One region of the Erwinia sp. 009765445 genome, then DNA from elsewhere that is predicted to be linked to it. Evidence: predicted binding sites of a transcription regulator. Region 1 holds the regulator's gene; each other region holds the start of a gene.
The links. Region 1 encodes sigma-54, which starts transcription at its own class of promoters, with help from an activator protein. Its sites were predicted from a motif close to GTTGGCACANNTTTCGCTNT; they were not measured.
Positions count from the first base shown of each region.

Region 2: a site for sigma-54 is predicted at 1,921-1,940, ahead of glnK (P-II family nitrogen regulator). Genes of this name have one in related genera too.
Region 3: a site for sigma-54 is predicted at 1,532-1,551, ahead of AC3Y5R_RS09400 (circularly permuted type 2 ATP-grasp protein). Genes of this name have one in related genera too.

Region 1 covers NZ_JBYUWC010000014.1:59,143-63,433, reverse strand. The annotation lists gene lptA (lipopolysaccharide ABC transporter substrate-binding protein LptA) at 1-472, shown strand, start outside; gene lptB (LPS export ABC transporter ATP-binding protein) at 479-1,204, shown strand; gene rpoN (RNA polymerase factor sigma-54) at 1,253-2,686, shown strand; gene hpf (ribosome hibernation promoting factor) at 2,709-2,996, shown strand; gene ptsN (PTS IIA-like nitrogen regulatory protein PtsN) at 3,192-3,686, shown strand; gene rapZ (RNase adapter RapZ) at 3,690-4,291, shown strand, end outside.
Region 2 covers NZ_JBYUWC010000006.1:22,100-26,390, reverse strand. The annotation lists gene tesB (acyl-CoA thioesterase II) at 1-109, shown strand, start outside; gene amtB (ammonium transporter AmtB) at 205-1,494, opposite strand; gene glnK (P-II family nitrogen regulator) at 1,530-1,868, opposite strand; gene AC3Y5R_RS07480 (SmdB family multidrug efflux ABC transporter permease/ATP-binding protein) at 2,134-3,903, opposite strand; gene AC3Y5R_RS07475 (SmdA family multidrug ABC transporter permease/ATP-binding protein) at 3,896-4,291, opposite strand, start outside.
Region 3 covers NZ_JBYUWC010000007.1:109,894-114,184, reverse strand. The annotation lists gene motA (flagellar motor stator protein MotA) at 1-189, shown strand, start outside; partial or broken gene AC3Y5R_RS09410 (OmpA family protein) at 235-552, shown strand; gene AC3Y5R_RS09405 (cupin domain-containing protein) at 811-1,398, shown strand; gene AC3Y5R_RS09400 (circularly permuted type 2 ATP-grasp protein) at 1,587-3,023, shown strand; gene AC3Y5R_RS09395 (alpha-E domain-containing protein) at 3,017-3,946, shown strand; gene AC3Y5R_RS09390 (transglutaminase family protein) at 3,943-4,291, shown strand, end outside.

The sequences.
Region 1 (4,291 bases):
CCTGACGGGCGACTCGGACAAACCGGTCAACGTGGACTCTGAAAATCAGGCTCTGGATATGCAGGGCAACGTGGCGACCTTCACTGGCAACGTCATCGTTACTCAGGGTTCGATCAAAATCACCGCCGATAAAGTGGTGGTAACCCGCCCCGGCGGCGACAGTAATAAAACAATTGTTGATGCTTACGGCACCCCTGCCACATTCTACCAGATGCAGGACAACGGTAAGCCGGTGAAAGGCCATGCTCTTAAGATGCACTATGAGCTGGCGAAAGATTTTGTTGAGCTGACTGGCAATGCCTATCTTGAGCAGCTGGACAGCAATGTGAAGGGCGACCGCATCACCTATCTGGTGAAAGAGCAGAAAATGCAGGCCTATGGCAATACCGGCAAGCGAGTCACCACCGTACTGGTTCCTTCGCAGCTGCAGGACAAAGGCACCCAGTCAACCGGACAGAATAAGAGTAAATAATCAGTTATGGCGACTTTAATTGCAGAAAACCTGGCGAAGGCCTATAAGGGCCGCCGCGTAGTCGAAGATGTCAGCTTGCAGGTGAAATCCGGCGAGATTGTTGGCCTGCTGGGCCCTAACGGGGCGGGTAAAACCACCACCTTCTACATGGTCGTGGGCATAGTGCCTCGTGATGCAGGCCGCATCATCATTGATGATGATGACATCAGTATTCTGCCACTGCATGCCCGCGCCCGCCGGGGTATTGGCTATCTGCCGCAGGAAGCCTCTATTTTTCGTCGCCTGAGCGTTTACGATAACCTGATGGCCGTTCTGCAGATCCGTGACGATCTGACCACGGAACAGCGTGAGGATCGCGCTAACGAGCTGATGAATGAGTTCCACATCGAACACCTGCGCAACAGCATGGGTCAGGCGCTATCGGGCGGTGAACGTCGCCGCGTGGAGATCGCCCGTGCACTGGCAGCCAATCCGAAATTTATCCTGCTGGATGAACCCTTTGCCGGTGTTGATCCGATTTCCGTTATCGATATCAAAAAGATTATTGAACACCTGCGCGACAGCGGGCTGGGCGTATTGATCACCGACCACAACGTGCGTGAAACGCTGGCGGTTTGTGAGCGGGCTTACATTGTCAGCCAGGGGCATCTGATTGCTCACGGTTCGCCGGAGCAAATTCTGGAAGATGAACAAGTTAAGCGAGTCTACTTGGGCGAAGAGTTCAGACTCTGATAAGGTGTTCAAACCAGGTAAGATTTTTGAGGAATTTGTATCCTGAATATGAAGCAAGGTTTGCAACTCAGGCTTAGCCAACAGCTTGCCATGACGCCACAATTGCAGCAGGCCATTCGTCTGCTGCAACTCTCTACGCTTGAACTACAGCAGGAAATTCAGCTGGCGCTGGAAAGCAACCCGTTGCTTGAACAAACCGATATTCATGAGGAAGTGGACTCGCGGGAGTATCAGGAAAAAGAAGCGCTTGATACCCGTGAGGCGTTAGAACAAAAGGATATGCCGGAAGAGCTGCCGCTGGATGCAACCTGGGATGAGATCTACACCGCAGGAACTCCGTCAGGAACCGGTACCGATTATCACGATGACGAACTTCCCGTTTATCAGGGAGAAACCACTCAGACGCTGCAGGATTATCTGATGTGGCAGGTCGAACTGACGCCGTTTACCGACACTGACCGCGCCATTGCCACCTCCATTGTTGATGCCGTGGATGATACCGGCTATCTGACCGTGTCACTGGATGAGATTCTGGAGAGCATCGGTAACGATGAGCTGTCGCTGGATGAAATAGAAGCTGTATTGAAGCGCGTACAGCGTTTTGATCCGGTCGGCGTCTGCGCCCGCGACCTGCGGGACTGCCTGCTGGTACAGCTTTCTCAATTCGCGCCGGAACTGCCCTTCCTCAAAGAGGCTCGCCTGATTGTCAGCGAGCATCTGGATTTGCTGGCCAACCACGATTTCCGCAGCTTAATGCGTGTAACCCGTCTGAAAGAGGACGTGCTGAAAAACGCTATGCAGCTGATCCAGTCACTGGATCCCCGTCCGGGGCAGTCGATCAACACCACTGAACCTGAGTATGTTATTCCTGACGTGCTGGTGCGCAAGATCGGTACACGCTGGACGGTCGATCTCAACGCCGACAGTGTTCCCCGGCTGAAGATCAACCAGCACTACGCTTCGCTGGGGGGCTCCACCCGCAATGACAGCGATAACCAGTTTATCCGCAGCAACCTGCAGGAAGCGAAATGGCTGATTAAAAGCCTGGAAAGCCGCAACGATACACTGCTGAAGGTGACACGCTGCATCGTCGATCAGCAGCAGGCATTCTTTGAGCAGGGAGAAGAGTTTATGCGACCAATGGTGCTGGCAGACATTGCCACCGCCGTGGATATGCATGAGTCAACAATCTCCCGCGTCACCACGCAAAAATACCTGCACAGCCCGCGCGGCATTTTTGAATTGAAGTATTTTTTCTCCAGCCACGTCAATACCGAAGGCGGCGGCGAGGCTTCCTCCACTGCCATCCGTGCACTGGTGAAAAAATTAATCTCGGCGGAGAATCCCGCCAAACCTCTTAGTGACAGCAAGCTGACCACCCTGCTCTCCGATCAGGGGATCATGGTGGCACGCCGCACCGTCGCAAAGTACCGAGAGTCTTTATCCATCCCGCCCTCAAACCAGCGCAAACAGCTGGTCTGAACGAACAGATAAGGAAGACCGTATGCAACTCAATATTACTGGGCTAAACGTAGAGATCACTAAGCCATTACGTGAATTTGTCACGGCTAAGTTCGCCAAACTGGAGCAATATTTTGACCGGATTAATCAGGTTTATATTGTTCTCAAGGTTGAAAAAGTCACTCAGGTTGCCGACGCAACCCTGCATGTGAACGGCGGTGAGTTGCATGCCACCTCGGAAGAGAAAGATATGTACGCGGCGATTGACGGCCTGATAGACAAGCTGACACGCCAACTTAATAAACACAAAGACAAGCTGAAGCAGCACTAAATTTCACCCAGGCATTGATTATTTTTGCGTCACCCTCATGTGAGATTGAAGGTGACGTAAGAGGTTCCGGCTCGTACTCTGTTACTGGGGTACGGGCCGTTAATCAATAAGGCATGTGCAGCTGACCGGGTTGAACCGGAACCACAGAAGTCAGCCATCTTACCAGGCGGAAGTGAACACGTAAGTGAAACTATGATGAACAATGACTTAACACTGGAACTGAGCTCGGTACTGAGTCTGTCCTGCACCCGCAGCGGCGTACATTGCCAGAGTAAAAAGCGGGCGCTGGAAATTATTAGCGAGTTGGCAGCCAAACAGCTGAACCTCCCGCACCAGACTATCTTCGAAGCGATCCTGACCCGCGAGCGGATGGGCAGTACCGGTATCGGCAACGGTATCGCCATCCCCCACGGTAAGCTGGTTGAAGATACGCTGCGCGCGGTGGGCGTTTTTATCCGCCTCGACCAGCCCATCGCCTTCGATGCCATTGATAATCAGCCGGTGGACCTGCTGTTTGCGTTGCTGGTCCCCGCAGACCAGTGCAAGACGCATCTGCATACCCTGTCACTGGTAGCAAAACGCCTTGCTGATAAAACCGTCTGCCGTCGGCTGCGGGCTGCACAAAGCGATGAAGAGCTGTTTGAAATCATGGCGGAAAGCCCGACAGAGCAGGAAAAATCAGGAGATTAAGTCATGGTGCTGATGATCGTCAGCGGTCGTTCCGGTTCTGGTAAGTCCGTGGCATTACGGGCACTTGAAGATATGGGCTTTTACTGCGTGGATAACCTTCCCGTGGTGCTGCTGCCCGAACTGGCAAATTCCCTGTCCGATCGCAATATGTCTGCGGCGGTCAGTATTGACGTCAGGAATATGCCGGAATCGCCGGAAGTGTTCGAAAAAGCCCTGACCAGCCTGCCCGACAGTTTTTCTCCGCAGCTGCTGTTCCTGGATGCCGATCGCAATACGTTGATCCGCCGCTACAGCGACACCCGTCGTCTGCACCCTCTTTCAAGTAAAAATCTGTCGCTGGAAAGCGCCATTGATGAAGAAAATGACCTGCTGGAGCCTCTGCGCTCCAGGGCCGATCTGATTGTTGATACTTCCGAGATGTCCGTCCACGAGCTGGCTGAAATGCTGCGCACGCGCCTGTTAGGCAAGCGTGAACGTGAGCTGACTATGGTCTTTGAGTCCTTCGGCTTCAAGCACGGTATTCCCATCGATGCAGACTATGTATTCGACGTTCGTTTTCTGCCGAACCCACACTGGGACCCGAAGCTGCGCCCAATGACCGGTCT
Region 2 (4,291 bases), on a different contig from region 1:
CACTTCAGCCTCTGGTGCCAGGGGATTTGTACGGGGCGAATTCTATACTCAGGACGGCACGCTGGTCGCCTCCACGGTACAGGAAGGGGTGATGCGCGTTCGTCAGTAATGCCGTTCTTCTTTCTGCACAACGTAAAACGGCCCCTTACGGGGCCGTTTGTCATTTTATTGTTTTAAAGTCGCACTGCTTTTCTTACGCTCAGCTTACTGGTTGTAAGCATTCTCACCGTGGCTGTTTACATCCAGACCTTCACGCTCCTGATCTTCCGGAACACGCAGACCTACAATCATGTCAGCCACTTTAAAGGCGATAAAGGCAACCACACCGGTCCAGACAATGGTCACACCGACGCTGAACAACTGGATCCAGACCTGGTGAGCCATGGTCACGCCTTCGGCATAACCCACGCCACCCAGAGAAGAGGAAGCGAACACACCAGTCAGGATACAGCCCACGATGCCACACACGCCGTGTACACCGAACACATCACAAGGGTCATCCACGCGCAGCCATTTCTTCAGGGTGGTCACACCCCACAGGCCAGCCAGCCCCCCCACAATACCGATAATCAACGCACCGCCAACACCCACATAACCACAAGCTGGGGTAATAGCCACCAGACCGGCAATCACGCCAGAGCAAACGCCCAGCAGTGAAGGTTTGCCGCGCAGAGCCCACTCACCGAAGGTCCAGCTCAGCATCGCACCGGCAGTTGCCATTACGGTGTTCAGGAAGGCCAGGCCCGCGATTTCATTGGCTGCACTGGCGGAGCCAGCGTTAAAGCCGAACCAGCCCACATACAGAATTGCGGTACCGGTGAAGACCATTGGCAGATTGTGTGGTTTAAAGGCTTCTTTACCAAAACCAGCACGTTTGCCCACCAGATAAGCCCCAACCAGGCCAGCCACAGCGGCGTTGATGTGCACCACAGTACCGCCCGCGAAGTCCAGCGCGCCGTCCTGAGCCAGCAGACCACCTGACCACACCATATGGGCAATAGGCAGATAGGAAAAGGTCAGCCAGATCGCCACAAAAATCAGTACCGCGGAGAAGCGAACACGTTCAGCGATTGAACCAACAATCAGCCCCACGGTGATACATGCGAAAGAAGCCTGGAAAGAGACGTGGATATACTGATAGAAAGTGCCAACCAGTGCGGTCAGCTGGATGTTTTTCAACATCGCCATGCTGAAGCCGCCGAAGAAGGCATTACCTTCACTGAAGGCCAGTGAATAGCCGTAAACCATCCACAGCACGCAAACCATAGCGAAGGTCACGGAGACCTGGGTCATCATCGATAGCACGTTTTTAGCGCGGATCAGGCCGCCGTAAAACAGGGCAATGCCGGGTAACGTCATAAACAACACCAGCGCGGTGCAAATCATCATAAAGGCGTTGTCGGCTTTATCTACCACCACCGGTGCTGCCGCCATCGCGAGCGACGGTAACAGGGTCAGGCTGGCAAGGCCAAATACAGCGAGTTTTTTGTTCATTTTATCCCATCCCATCACAATTCTTAGCCCCGAGATTACAGTGCGGCTTCGTCAGTTTCGCCAGTACGGATACGAATGACTCGCTGCAGTTCTGCAACAAAGATCTTACCGTCACCAATTTTACCGGTGTATGCAGCTTTGCTAATCACATCAATCACTTCATCAAGCTGATCGTCTGCAATCGCAATGTCTATTTTTACTTTTGGCAGGAAGTTCACGCTGTACTCAGCACCGCGATAAAGCTCTGCATGCCCTTTCTGGCGACCAAAACCTTTCACTTCGGTTACGGTCAGCCCCTGAATACCGATAGAGGACAGTGCTTCACGCACGTCTTCTAATTTAAACGGTTTGATTACCACGGTAACCAGCTTCATACGATCCCCTCCAGGTATTAAAAACAGTTGTTTCGCCCGACATGGACTGATTAAAGCAAAGGCTGTGCCATATATTTAAAAATGGCATTTTTCAGACGATTAGTCAGTCCGGCTCTGAGTCTGCCCCTCGCTGCTAAATTTCGCATATGCCTTTGGGGGATAAAGCAGCCACAAAAAACGCACCATAAAGGTGCGTAATGATTCAAGGCTGTGCAAAAGACCATTTTAAGGTCGGTTCGCGCCTGTTATTGGTGCAGCGAGACGGTCAGATTTTCAGTGCTTCACCAGCCTCCAGCTCTTCTCCGACCAGCTGTAACTGATACATTTGCCAGTAGCGCCCCTGTTTCTCCAGCAGCTCCCGGTGGCTCCCCTGCTCCACGGCACGGCCACGGTGCAACACCAGAATGGTGTCCGCCTCGGTAATGGTGGAAAGACGGTGGGCAATGACCACCAGCGTGGTCTGCTGGCGAACCGCCCGCAGAGCTTTCTGAATAGCCTGCTCAGTGCCGGAATCGATGTTGGCCGTGGCTTCATCAAGGATCAGGATTTCCGGTGCGGCCACCAGCACACGGGCCATGGCCAGCAACTGTTTCTGCCCGACCGACAGAGTGTTACCCTGCTCACCCAGCCGGGTATGAATGCCGTCAGCCAGGCCTCTTGCCAGCCCTGCCAGCTGCACCGTTTCCAGAGCCTGCCACACCGCCTCTTCACTGATATCCCGCCCGAGCGTAACATTGGCAAAGAAAGTGTCGGCCAGCACCACCGGATCCTGCTGTACCATTGCCACACTCTGCCTCAGTGCACTGTGGGTGAGCGAAGTAAGCGGCCTTCCATCAAGGCGAATTTCACCCTGAACGATGGGGTAATACCCCATCATCAGGTTGGCGAGGGTGCTTTTTCCGCTGCCGGTGTGCCCCACCAGCGCCACAAAGTTTCGGGACGGCACCTGCAGGTTGATATCGCTGAGAACGTTGCGGTCGTCGCGATAGGCAAAGGTCAGATTTTCGATATCGATGGTCCCCGACGTCAACGGCCGGGTATCACTGCCATAGCGCTGGCGCGGCGCATCCATCAGCTCAAAGATCCGCTCGCCTGCCACCACTGCCTGCTGCAACATCGACTGCTGAGTGGTCAGCTCGATCAGCGGCTCATTCAACCTGCCGAGATAGCTGATAAACGCATAGAGCACGCCCACTTCAAAGCTGCCTCCGGAAGAGAAGCCAAACAGCATAAGCAACCCGCAGAGGATCAGCGCGGAGAACAAACTGAGCAGCGGACGCAGCAGGAAGCCGTCCAGTCGCAGTGTCTCCATCCTTGCCAGATAGTGGGAACGGCTGGCCTCGCCCATTCGTTCTCCAAAGCGGGCCTGCTGGCGGAACTGCTGGATCACACTCATCCCATTAATCACTTCATTGAAGCCGTTATTGATATCGGCCAGATAACTACGCACCCGACGCACAATTGGTGTGCTGTAACGCTGGTAGATCAACATGACGGCGATCACTGCCGGGAAGATGGCGAGAGCGACCAACGCCATCCGCCAGTCCAGACTGAACATCGCCACCAGCATTGCACCAATAAGCGCGGCGCTGCGTAGCACGGTCGCCACCACCGTGACGTAGAGGTCGCGGACCACTTCAGTATCGTTGGTCACGCGGGAAATTATTTGCCCGACTGGCTGAGTATCAAAGGCGCTCAGAGGCTGTCGCAGTGCGGCATCCATCACGTCCGTACGCAGGCGCTGAACCACCCCGACAGCGGCCTGGTTGAACAGCAGCGACTGCCAGTAATGCAGCGAGGCCGCAAGGATTTGCAGCAGGATAAAGCTGACTGCCAGACCGGCCACCAGCCCCACCGGCATACGGTGTTTTGCCACCATATTGTCGATAAAATAGCTGACCAGCACCGGGCCAAGCACTTCCGCCGCCGCCGCGATCCACAGCAACAGTACCGCCAGCCCGAGGGATTTACGCCACGGCGATCCATAACTCAACAGCCTTTTTAACGTCGGCCAGAGTTGGGGCAGATTAGCCATGGGGAACCCCCTTCTCGATTTCATCTTCGTCCAGGGCGGCTTCAAGTTGCTGATAACGATACATATCCTGATACCAACCGCTTTGCACAGCCAGGTCTTCGTGCCGGCCGCGCTGGGCCACAGCGCCATTCTGCATCACCAGAATTTCACTGGCTTCAGTCAGTGCCGAGAGCCGGTGAGCGCTGATAATTACCGTTCTTCCTGCTCCCCACCTCCGGAGGTTATGCAGGATCAGATGCTCGGTGCGGCCATCCACTGCCGAAAGCGCATCATCGAGGATCAGGATTTCGGCATCCAGCAGCAGCGCCCTGGCAATGGAGATGCGCTGCTTCTGCCCGCCGGACAACATCACGCCACGCTCGCCGACTTCGGTCTCGTAACCCTGCGG
Region 3 (4,291 bases), on a different contig from region 1:
ATGGAGCAGTGCATGAAAAAGCGCATGACGGTATTTGTCTGTATCCGTACGGTGCTGGTCAATCACGTGGCCGGTAAGCCGACGCTGCTGGCGGTGGATGCCGGGCGCAAAATGCTGCCGCTGGAGAGTAAACCGACTTTTGCAACGCTCGACAGTTGGGTGAACCAGATGAATGAGAGCGGGCGATGAGAAAGGGGGCTCACTCCACCACCATCATCAAGCGCAGTGGGCGTTAACCAGGTGATGATCACTGGCCACACCGATTCAGCTAACTATCACAACAACGCCACGTACAACAACTGGAACCTCTCCGGCGATCGTGCGCTGGCCGCCAGACGTGTCCTCGAGCGGGGTGGACTGGAGCCGCAGCGCGTACTGCAGGTCAATGCCATGGCCGACAACATGCTGCTGGATCCCGACCAGCCTCTCTCTGCCCGCAACCGCCGCATTGAGATTCTGGTACTGACCAAAGCGGCTGCCAACACTCTCTATCAGTTTTATGGTCATCACGGGGTTAACGTCGTTAAACCTGCGGCTGACCGTATCAGGTAAACCTGTCAGGGCCCCTTGAGTTGATTTTTGGCTCAGCCGGTGGGAAATCTACCCACCGGTTATTTCCTGTCTTCCCTCTTGCTTAGCCCCCCAGCACAACACCCGAAGCGCCGGCAGTTGATTTGACTTAAGTTTCATTAAATTAATGTGTTATGTGATCAAAGCCCAGCGGCAGTGATTGCATCTTTACTATCAGGTGCCACAATTAATTAACAAACAACCACCCTGCTTTACCACCAGACAACAGGAGAGGCCGTTATGTTGCCCCATGCTGGTAGCTTACTCACCATGATGTCTTTTGCCGCCGGAACGTTTTCTGCCGGTGCATCATCCAACCCGCAATATATGACCTTCCAGCCTGCCAGCGGCGTGCCCAATAACCCGCTGCCGCTGATTATCTATCCGATGGTTGTGCCGCGAGAAGAGGAAGATATCGCCCGCTATTTTGAAGACCTGTTTGCCCGCAATCAGTGGCTGCCGCGCTGGCGCTATCCTGTTTACCCCTACACTCACTATCACCCGAATACCCATGAGCTGCTTGGCGTGGGGGCCGGGTGGGCGCAGATCCTGTTTGGCGGCGAAACCGGTCGGGCAGTGACGCTGCATGCAGGCGATGCGGTGCTGATCCCGGCTGGCGTGGGGCATCAGCAACTGGCCGCCAGCGATGACTTCTTTGCCGTTGGGGCTTACCCGCGCGGCATGATGCCCGAAACCCTTCGTGACGAGCAGGAGAGGGTGAACCAGTCTATAGTAGAGATTAAACGTGTGCCGATGCCGCAGCAGGACCCAATCACCGGCGGCGAAGGAGCCGTCACTGAAATCTGGCACCCATTAGCTAACGATTAAAGCCTGCTGCGGAACGCACTGTCATGGTGCGTTCCCCTTTCTGCGCTTCCTTCAGGGACAATATCCACCCGTTCTGACAGCCTCGTGGCCTGCAGTATCGCTTGCGTGCTGGCCTCTCATCACGGGTAATCGTGCTGGCACGCTTTGTGCAGATCTCTGATGGGTTCACCGACAGTGGAAGGGAAATCATGAATCAAGGCTATGAATCAGCTTCAGGCTTTTATGATGAAATGCTGCTGGGCGATGGCCAGTATCGCCAGCATTATCGCGACTACTGGCACTGGCTGAAGCAGGCTGACCAGGAGGCCTTCGCCCGCAAGCGGGAAGAGGCCGAACTGCTGTTTCACCGCGTTGGTATCACTTTCAATGTCTACGGACAGGATGGGGGGGCCGAACGCCTGATCCCTTTCGACAGCGTCCCGCGCATTATCCCTGGCAGCGAATGGGTGATGCTGGACAAAGGCATCCGCCAGCGGGTGCAGGCCCTCAACGCATTCCTTCACGATATCTACCACGAGCAGCACATTCTGAAAGCGGGGATCGTCCCGGCGGAGCAGGTGCTGGTTAACGATCAGTATCAACCCTGTATGCAGGGGCTGAACCTGCACCGTGATATTTACGCGCACATTTGTGGCGTGGATATGGTGCGCAACAGCGATGGCGAATACTACGTGCTGGAGGACAATCTGCGCACGCCATCCGGCGTCTCCTACATGCTGGAAAACCGCAAAATGATGATGCGTCTTTACCCGGAGCTGTTTGCGCAGCAGCGCATTGCGCCGGTGGAGCGCTATCCGTCGCATCTGTTGCAGACGCTGCGGGAAAGCTCGCCGGTGAACGATCCGGTGGTGGTTGTGCTGACACCAGGCCGCTTTAACAGCGCCTACTTTGAGCACAGCTTCTTGGCGCAGCAGATGGGCGTGGAGCTGGTGGAAAGTGCTGACCTGTTTGTGAAAGATGGGGCAGTGATGATGCGCACCACTGCCGGACCGTGCAAAGTCGATGTTATCTACCGTCGCGTGGACGATGCCTTCCTCGATCCGCTGGCTTTCCGTGCGGACTCTATGCTCGGCGTACCGGGGCTGCTCTCCGTTTATCGTGCCGGAAATGTGGTGCTGGCTAATGCCATAGGCACCGGCGTGGCGGACGATAAATCCATCTATCCTTACGTACCGGATATGGTGAAGTTCTATCTCTCCGAAGAGCCGATCCTGAATAATGTCCCGACCTGGCAATGCCGCCGTCCCGATGAGCTTTCGTGGGTACTCGCTAACCTGCCGCAACTGGTGGTGAAAGAGGTTCACGGCGCAGGGGGCTATGGCATGCTGATTGGCCCCGTAGCCAGCAAGCAGCAGTTAGAAGAGTTTCGCACGCTGCTGATTGCCCGGCCACAAAACTACATTGCCCAGAACACGCTGGCGCTCTCCACCTGCCCGACATTTGTGGAGCAGGGGCTGGCACCCCGGCATATCGATTTGCGTCCGTTTGCCCTCAGCGGAGCGGAAATCCGCCTGGTGCCGGGGGGCCTGACACGTGTGGCACTGACGGAAGGTTCGCTGGTAGTGAACTCATCGCAGGGCGGTGGCACCAAGGATACCTGGGTTCTGGAGGATGACGCATGCTGAGTCGCACGGCCAGTGGCCTGTACTGGATGGCCCGCTATTTAGAGCGTGCCGAAAACATTGCCCGCGTGCTGGACGTCACCAACCGGCTATCGCTGATGCCGGTGCGCAGCAGCCATGATGACGAGCTGCGGGTACCGCTGAATCTCACCAGCACTGGCGAACTGTTCTGGACGTTAAATGACAAGCTGGCAATGCCACAGTTGTTCAGCTTTTTTGTCCTCGACGATCGTAACCCCGGCAGTATTTTCAGCTGCTGGGAATCGGCCTGGAACAACGCCCATGCGGTGCGTGGCAGCCTCTCGTCCGAAGTGTGGGAGAGCATCAACTCCAGCTGGATAGAGCTGAGGAAACTGCGGCGCAAAGGGATCAACAGCAGCGGAGCGGATGCTTTTTTTGACTGGGTAAAAGAGCGTTCGCATCTGTTTCGTGGCGCGATGTTTGGCACGCTGATGCGCGGCGATGCGATGAGCTTTATTCGCCTCGGTACGCTGCTGGAGCGGGCCGACTGCACGGCGAGGCTGCTGGATGTCACGCGCTATCTCACCGAGCAGGACGAAGATTCGGTGCGGGAATATTACCGCCTCGACACGCTGCTGCGTTCCGTTTCCGCCCGCGAGGCCTATCACACCATTTACAAACAGCAACTGGCCAGCGACAGCGTATCTGAAATGCTGATCCTCCGTGAGGAAAGCCCACGATCGCTGCGATCCTGTGTTGAAGAAATTGGTAATCAGCTGGATTTGATCGGCAGCAGTGGCGAAAACCGTCCCCGCCTGCTGCTTACCGTACTGCATGCCGAACTGCGCTTTAGCAGTTATGAGTCGCTGGTCAGCAAAGGGTTGCACAGCTGGTTACAGCACTTCCTCGCCGATCTGAGCGACATTGCCGGCAGCATTCAACAGACATACCTGGAGGCCAAATGAAACTGGATATCGCCCACAAGACCTGCTTCAGCTACCAGAATCTGGTGAAACAAAGTACCCAATACCTGCGCCTTACGCCGCAGGATTCTATCCATCAGCACATTCTCTCCTGGGATCTGTTGCTGCCTGCGCAGGCGATCTGCACCACTGATACCTTTGGCAACGTGCTCCACGTGCTGACGCTGGACACGCCACATCAGTCGATTGAAATTGAGGCCCGTGGAGTGGTGGAAATCCTTGATGAAGGGGGGACCGCCTCCGATCCGGACAGCACGCTGTCGCCGCTGGTATTTCTGCGAATCACGCCATTAACCCAGCCTGATCGGGCGATAGCTGAGTTTGCCT